DNA from 2 places in the Mesorhizobium sp. M0184 genome. Region 2 is predicted to be linked to the other one. Evidence: predicted binding sites of a transcription regulator. Region 2 holds the regulator's gene; the other holds the start of a gene.
The links. The regulator PhoB, encoded in region 2, activates phosphate uptake and scavenging genes when phosphate is short. The targets are predictions, from matches to a motif close to TGTCATNNANCTGTCAT.

Region 1: a site for PhoB is predicted at 2,315-2,331, ahead of phnF (phosphonate metabolism transcriptional regulator PhnF). Genes of this name have one in related genera too.

Annotation. Positions count from the first base shown of each region.
Region 1 is NZ_JAMYSZ010000001.1:120,579-124,528, reverse strand. Features, by position in the region: gene NKJ23_RS00630 (carbon-phosphorus lyase complex subunit) at 47-1,159, opposite strand; gene phnH (phosphonate C-P lyase system protein PhnH) at 1,161-1,772, opposite strand; gene phnG (phosphonate C-P lyase system protein PhnG) at 1,772-2,233, opposite strand; gene phnF (phosphonate metabolism transcriptional regulator PhnF) at 2,369-3,112, shown strand; gene NKJ23_RS00610 (zinc-binding alcohol dehydrogenase family protein) at 3,131-3,950, opposite strand, start outside.
Region 2 is NZ_JAMYSZ010000001.1:377,934-381,883, reverse strand. Features, by position in the region: gene pstB (phosphate ABC transporter ATP-binding protein PstB) at 1-622, shown strand, start outside; gene phoU (phosphate signaling complex protein PhoU) at 655-1,362, shown strand; gene phoB (phosphate regulon transcriptional regulator PhoB) at 1,379-2,068, shown strand; gene NKJ23_RS01915 (ROK family protein) at 2,078-3,322, opposite strand; gene xylF (D-xylose ABC transporter substrate-binding protein) at 3,609-3,950, shown strand, end outside.

The sequences.
Region 1 (3,950 bases), 260 kb from region 2:
GCCATTCCCCAGACGGGGGAGGTCACGGTGGTGGAGCTAACTGAAGTCATTCCGCTGCCTGCCTCTTCTCTTCGCCCTTGCCGGCATTTTCGCGGGCGTCGTGCTCGGTGCGCATGCGGCGCACGAGGTCGAGCTCGGCCTGGAAGTCGACATAATGCGGCAGCTTCAGATGCTCGACGAAGCCGGTCGCCTGGACATTGTCGGAATGCGAGATGACGAACTCCTCGTCCTGCGCGGCGGCGATGACATCCTCGCCCAACTCCGAGGCGCGCAGCGCGCGGTCGCACAGCGCCATGGCCATCGCCTTGCGTTCGCTCTGGCCGAAGACGAGGCCGTAGCCGCGGGTGAATTGCGGCGGCGCCTTGGCCGAGCCCTTGAACTGGTTGACCATCTGGCATTCGGTGACGCGGATGCTGCCGAGCGGCACGGCAAAGGGCAGTTCCGGCACGTCCAGTTCCAGTTCGACCTCGCCGATGCGAACTTCGCCGACGAAGGGATGGTTGCGCGCATAGCCGCGTTGGGTGGAATAGCCGAGCGCCAGCAGAAACCCCTCGTCGCCGCGTGACAGCGCCTGCAGGCGGATGTCGCGCGCCATCGGGAATTCCAGCGGCTCGCGGGTGATGTCGCCGGGGACACGATCCCCAGGCATGTCGCCATCAGGCTCGATCAGGCCTTCGCGGGCGAGGATGGCCGAGACGCGCGGCATCGCTTCCGCCTCGCCGGCACGCTGTTCCGGCTCGGCGACTTCGCCGCCGGCGGCAAGCTCGGGATCGAGCAGCCGGTGGGTGTAGTCGAAAGTCGGGCCGAGCAGCTGCCCGCCGGGCAGGTCCTTGTAGGTCGCCGACACCCGCCGCTCGACCAGCATCGTGCCGGTGTCGATCGCCCTGGTGTAGCCGAAACGCGGCAGCGTGGTGCGATAGGCGCGAACCAGGAAGATCGCCTCGATCATGTCGCCGCGCGCCTGGACGATCGCCAATGCCGCCAGTTCCCTGTCGTAGAGCGAACCTTCGCTCATCACCCGGTCGACGCCGAGCGCCAGCTGCTCGACGATCTGGTCTAGACGAAGTGCCGGCACCGAACGGTCGCCGCGCCGGCGGTCGGCGAGCAATTTGTGAGCATTTCGAATGGCCGTCTCGCCACCCTTTACCGCCACATACATGCTACGCCTCCATGATCTTGATGCGCGTCGTGCGCGGCAGGCAGGCAATTGCGTCGAACGTGGCGAGGATGATATCGACGCCACGCGGAAAACGCTGGTTGTTCTGCTTCCATTGCTCGACGAAATGGCGCGGCATTTGCGCCGGCGCGATCGTCGCCGTCTTCTCGATGCCCGGGCCTTCGAGCAGCAGCGCAGCGCCGGAGACGAGATCGCCGACCTCGAGGATCAGCGTCGTGGAGCGATCGGGATAATCCTGGGTGCCTTGCGAAAACCCGTCGAGCGCCATCATCTCGGCCGGCGTGGCGATCAGCGCGAAATGCGCGTCGGCCGGGGTGTTGGCCAGCGGCGCGCCGGTATGGAAGCCAAGCCAGGATTTCACTGCCGCCGACCCCTGCAAAGCCGGGTCGAGCCAGAGCGGCGTGTCGTTGTCGCACAGCGTCAGCGCAACGGCGCCGGCGGTGGCCGACAGCGGCACCGGGGGGTGGGCAAGGGCCGGCAAGGGCTGGACGCTGCCCGGCCGCGCCATCGCGTCCATCACGGCACGGAATACGGTCTGGGCATTGAATACCGGATCGGCGAAGCCGCCTTCAATGGATTGAGTGGCGATATCCATCAGTCTTCTCCGCGCACCATGGTGAAGAAATCGACCTTGGTCGCCGCCGTCTCGGCGCGGAGCTGTTCACGCGCCTTGGCCAGTGCCGCCTGCAAGGGCGCAACGATCCTGGTCTCGACCTCATTGCGGTGGGCCGGGTCCTGCCACAGCGCATCGGCGATTGCCGCCAGCCTTGCCTTCTGCTTGTCGCGGCCGAGCGCGTAGCAGTGGCCGACATGGCCGGACGCAAGCCGCACCGTGGCACGGGTGACCGTCGCCTCGCCGACATTGAAGGGCGCGCCGCCGCCGCCGATGCGGCCGCGTACCGTAACCAGGCCGGTTTCGGGGCCACGCAGAAGTTCCGCTTCGCAAGGCAGGCCGGCTTCGTCCCAGAGGCGGACGATATCGTCGCCGGTCGATTGCGCCAGCGTTGCCATCACGGCCTTGCGCTCAGCCTGATCGCGCGCTTCCTGTCCTCGCATGGTTAACATTCCCTTGCATCGAAAATTTGTCTATTGATATAGACAATTATACAAATTATACCTATTATCTAATGCGTGTCTATGACGGGTGCATGACACGGGCCAAAAGATCGGCGCAAGGAATTGGGGCGGGAGATGATCGGACAAGCCAACAGCATCGAGCGGCGCAGCGGTGTCGCGCTGTGGCGGCAGATCGCCGATCAGATCCTGCATTCGATTGCCGTCGGCGATTTTCCCGAAAATGCGGCGCTGCCGCCGGAGATCGCGTTGGCCGGACGCTATGGCGTCAACCGCCACACGGTGCGCAGCGCTATCGCAGCGCTGGTGCAGGAGGGTGTGCTCAGGGCGGAGCAGGGGCGCGGCACCTTCGTGCTGTCGCGCAAGCGGCTGTCTTATCCGATCGGCGCCCGCACCCGCTTTTCCGAGGGATTGCAAGGACAGGCGTCCGAGCGGCATATCACCTTGCTCGCGTCATCGATCGAGCCGGCCAACCGTCGTGTCGCAGAGGGCTTAGGCCTTGCGACGGGGGCCGATGTGATACGCCTGGAAACGCGCGGCGAAGCCGATGGAATGCCGGTGTCCCGCGCGGCCGGCTGGTTCGATGCCAGGCGCTTTGCCGGCATCGATGCCGCCATGGCGGAAACCGGTTCGATCACCGCATCGCTGGCACGTTTCGGCATCGACGACTATCTCAGGCAATCTACCGTGCTGTCGGCGCGCCATGCCGATGCCGCCGACCTTGCGGACCTCGAGCTGCAGCCCGGCGCCATCGTGCTGGTGACGGTCGCCGTCAACGTCACGCCCGACGGTCAGCCGATACAGTTTTCGGAGTCGCGCTTCCCGGCCGAGCGGATCGAGCTCAAATTGTCGGCGCTCTGAGATGCGGCAGCCCTGGCATCATCCGACTTGAATGACGGCCTTGATCAGGCCGGACTTCTCATGCGCCCAGCGGGCGAGGTCGTGCGGCGTCTCGCCAAGCGTGGTGCGGTGGGTGACCAGCTTTGCCAGCGGCAGCGCGCCGTTGCGGATCGAGGCGGCGACATGGTCGAAATCGGCACGCAGGGCGTTGCGGCTGCCGATCACCATCATCTCGCGCTTGTGGAATTCGGGATCGGAAAAGGCGATGTCGTCCTTGACGACGCTGACCAGGACCAGCGCCCCGCCGTGCGCGACATGGGCGAAGGCCGACTGCACCGACCGGGTGTTGCCGGTGGCATCGAAAACCACGTCGAAGCCGTCGCCGCCGGTTGCTTCCCGCACCAGGTCGGCAGCGCCCCGCGAGCCGTCGAGGGTCGCGAAGCCGAGTTCGCTTTCGGCGAAACCCAGCCTCTCCGCACTCATGTCGAGCAGCGTCACGTCTAGCCCGGCGATGCGGGCGAACAGCGCCGTGCCGAGCCCGATCGGGCCTGCACCGATGACCAGTGTGCGCGCACCTGGATCAGCGAGCGAGCGCCGCACGGCATGGGCGCCGATCGCCAGGAATTCGACGGCGGCGGCATCGGCCAGCGACAGGCCGTTTGCCGGATAAAGATTTTGCGCCGGCACCAGGATCTGCTCGCACATGGCGCCGTCGCGGTGGACGCCGAGCACCTCGATCCTGACGCAGCAATTCGGCTTGCCTTGCCGGCAGGCGATGCATTTGCCGCAGGCGAGATAGGGATTGACGACCACCGCTTCGCCGACGGCGAGATCGACGTCCTCGCCAACCTCGATCACG
Region 2 (3,950 bases):
GCTGCTGCGTGTGTTCAACCGCATCTATGAGCTCTACCCAAAACAGACGGCCGAGGGCCAGGTGCTGCTCGACGGCAAGAACATTCTCGACCGGTCGCAGGATCTCAACCTCCTCAGGACCAAGATCGGCATGGTGTTCCAGAAGCCGACGCCGTTCCCGATGTCGATCTACGAGAACATCGCCTTCGGCGTCAGGCTCTACGAGAACCTCGGCAAGTCCGAGATGGACGGCCGCGTCGAACAGGCGTTGAAGCGCGCCGCGCTGTGGAGCGAGGTCAAGGACAAGCTCAACGCCAGCGGCTTGAGCCTGTCCGGCGGCCAGCAGCAGCGGCTCTGTATCGCCCGCACCGTGGCGGTGAAGCCGGAAGTCATTCTGCTCGACGAACCGGCTTCGGCGCTCGACCCGCTGTCGACTGCCAAGATCGAGGAACTGATCGACGAATTGCAAGCCGACTACACGATCGTCATCGTCACCCACAACATGCAGCAGGCGGCGCGCGTGTCGCGCCAGACCGCCTTCATGTATCTGGGTGAACTGGTCGAGTTCGACCGGACCGAGAAGATCTTCACGTCGCCCCGCGAGAAGCGCACGCAGGACTACATCACTGGCCGCTTCGGCTGAGCCATTCCGATCATGCATTTGAGGACAGGATCATGGGCGAACACACAGTCGCTTCTTTCGACGAGGATCTCGAGCAGATCAGCAAGCTGATCCGCGACATGGCCGACCTCGCCGGTTCGATGGTCGGCGGGGCGACCAAGGCCCTGTTGAATTCCGACAACGTGCTGGCGCAACGCGTCGTTTCCGACGACGCCATCATGGATGCGCGTCAACGCGAACTGGACGACCGCGCCATCACCCTGATCGCCAAACGCCAGCCGATGGCCCACGATCTTCGCCATGTGGTCGGAGCGATCCGCATGGCGGGCGACCTCGAACGCATCGGCGACCTTGCCAAGAATATCGCCAAGCGCGTGAGTGCGGTCGGCCTCAGCGCCACGCCGCGGGACCTGTCGCATTCCATCGACGCGATGGCACAGCTGGTTCTCATCCAGGTGCAGGGTGTCATCGAGGAATATGCTGCAGGCGATGCGGCCGCGTTGGCCAAGCTGCGTGCCGCCGACGAGCGCATCGACGTCAAATACACGTCCGTGTTCCGCGAGCTCTTGACCTACATGATGGAAGATCCGCGCAACATCACCGCTTGCACGCACCTGCTGTTCTGCGCCAAGAATCTGGAGCGGATCGGCGACCATGTCACCAACATCGCCGAAAATGCGTATTATGTGCTGACCGGCGAGCAATTGCCGGTCAATCGTCCGAAGCAGGACGAAACGACAATGTCCGCACCGGTGACATGATGGGGGTGCCCAGCCGATGATCGCACCACGCATAATGGTGGTGGAGGACGAGGAGCCGTTGGGTGTGCTGCTCCGCTACAATCTCGAATCCGAAGGCTACCAGGTCGAGGTGGTGACACGCGGCGACGAAGCCGAGATCCGTTTGCAGGAGAATGTGCCCGACCTTTTGGTGCTCGACTGGATGATACCAGCGGTTTCCGGCATCGAGCTCTGTCGTCGGCTGCGGGTGCGCCCCGAAACCGAGCGGCTGCCGATCATCATGCTGACCGCGCGCGGCGAGGAGAGCGACCGGGTGCGCGGTCTTTCGACCGGCGCCGACGACTATCTGGTCAAACCGTTTTCGACACCGGAATTCATGGCCAGGGTCAAGGCGCTGCTGCGGCGCGCCAAGCCGGAAGTGCTGTCCAGCGTGCTGAAGGTCGGCGACATCGTTCTCGATCGCGAATCGCACAGAGTCTATCGCAAGAAGAGCGAAATCAGGCTCGGGCCGACCGAATTCCGGCTGCTCGAGTTCATGATGCGGCATCCGGGCCGTGTCTTCTCGCGCAGCCAGTTACTCGATAATGTCTGGGGCGAGACAATCTACATCGACGAACGCACCGTCGACGTGCATGTCGGGCGGCTGCGCAAAGCCGTCAACAACGGCCGGATGCCGGATGTCATCCGCACCATCCGCGGTGCCGGCTATGCGATCAGGGAAGATTGACCCGCCTGGTCAGGCTACGTTCTTTCTGACGCTGGGCCTCATTTGCGCGCCCGGCGCGAAAATCTCCTGGTCGACGAAGCTTAACGCCCGCATCGCGCAGCCTTCGCGGATCAGCGGCAATTCGTTCGGCTCTGTATCGAAGGAGATCGAGCCTGAATGCTGACCGCCGGCGGTCTGGGCGATTGCCTTCCGCAAGGCCGGCTCGATCAGATCGAAGGCGGCGGCACTGGCGCCGACCATCGCGACCGGTGCCGGATCGATCAGCGCGAACAGCGAGCCGAGACCGAAACCCAGCGCTTCGCCGGCCTTGCGGTAGGCCTCGCGTTCCGGCCCATCTTTCTCGCGCGCCTGGGCCGCCAGTGCTCGCATGTCGGCGTCGCTGACGTCGGCGACCGGTTCGCTGTCTTCGCTCATCTGCCTGGCGTTGCGCCAGATGGCGTAGTTGCCGGCATAGGCCTCGATGCAGCCGCGCCGCCCGCAACGGCAGAGCGCGCCGCCCGGACGATGGATCATGTGGCCAAATTCGCCGCCCGAGGAATGCGTCCCGGTGAACAGTTCGCCCTTCAGCACCAGCCCCATGCCGATGCCATGCGAAAGCAGGATGGCGATGAAGTCGTCGCGATAGCGATCCGGATTGCGCCAGCGCAAAGCCACCGCCATCATGTTGCAGTCGTTCTCCACCGTTGCCGGGATGCCGAATTCGTCCTCCAGCATGTCGGCAAAGGCGATGTCGGTCTGCGGCGTGATCGGCGACCACAGCATGGCGCGTGCAGGGGAGTCGGTAATGCCCTGAATCGCCAGGGCGATGCGGGCGACACTGCGGACGTCAAGGTCTGGATCCTGCAGCCGGCGCCGGACGATGGCCATGCATTCACGGATCAGCTCGTCGCGCGGCATGGTCAGCGTGTCCAGCCGGCGCTGTTCCTCGGCGACCACCTGTCCCGTATAGTCGATAATGGCGGCCGACAGGAAATTCAGCGACAACACCACGGTCAGCACCGCCGCCGCTTCCGGGTTGAGGGCGAGGCCGACCTGCGGACGACCGCGTTTCAACGAAACGGGCTCACTTGCCTTGCTCTCGGCGAGGATGCCTTCCCGTATCAGGTCGGAAGAGATCGCCGATATGGTCGAATGACTGAGGCCGGTGGTAGCTGCGATCTCAGTACGCGATGGCTGGCCGGCCCGGCGCACCGCCGAGATCACCATCGCCCGGTTGCGCCGGCGCAAATCGTCATGGCGGATTCCGACCGACATTGTTTTGCTTTCCTCCCGGTTGCCGCGGCCGCTCATGAACCGGAAGCCGTCGGTAATGTCCGACAAATAGTGTCGGATGCAGGCAAATAGTGTCAGATGCAGGTGGCGCTGTCATCGTTTATTCCGACGCTCGAAAAAACTCGCAGAGTCATCAAAATCCATCAGAATCGATGTTGACAGCAGCCGGAGATCGGGCCAGTATTTTTTCGAGGCTCGAAAAAATTAGAGCTTCTAAGCTGGTCTTTGAGCCAATTGGTCACGCCGTACGCGGCGCAGGGAGGATATGATGAAGAAATTCACGACCGCCATTCTGGCGGGTGTCGCCATGACGCTGGCGCTGGCGTCGGTGGCGCAGGCTAAAGACAAGGTCATCGGCGTTTCCTGGTCGAACTTCCAGGAAGAGCGCTGGAAGACCGACGAGGCCGCAATGAAGGCGGCCATCGAGGCCGCAGGCGACAAGTATATTTCCGCCGACGCACAGTCCAACCCCGGCAAGCAGCTCACCGACGTCGAGAGCCTGATCTCGCAGGGCGCCAGCGCACTGATCATCCTGGCGCAGGACGCCTCGGCCATCGGGCCGGCCGTGCAGAAGGCACTGGACGAAGGCATCCCGGTCGTCGGCTATGAC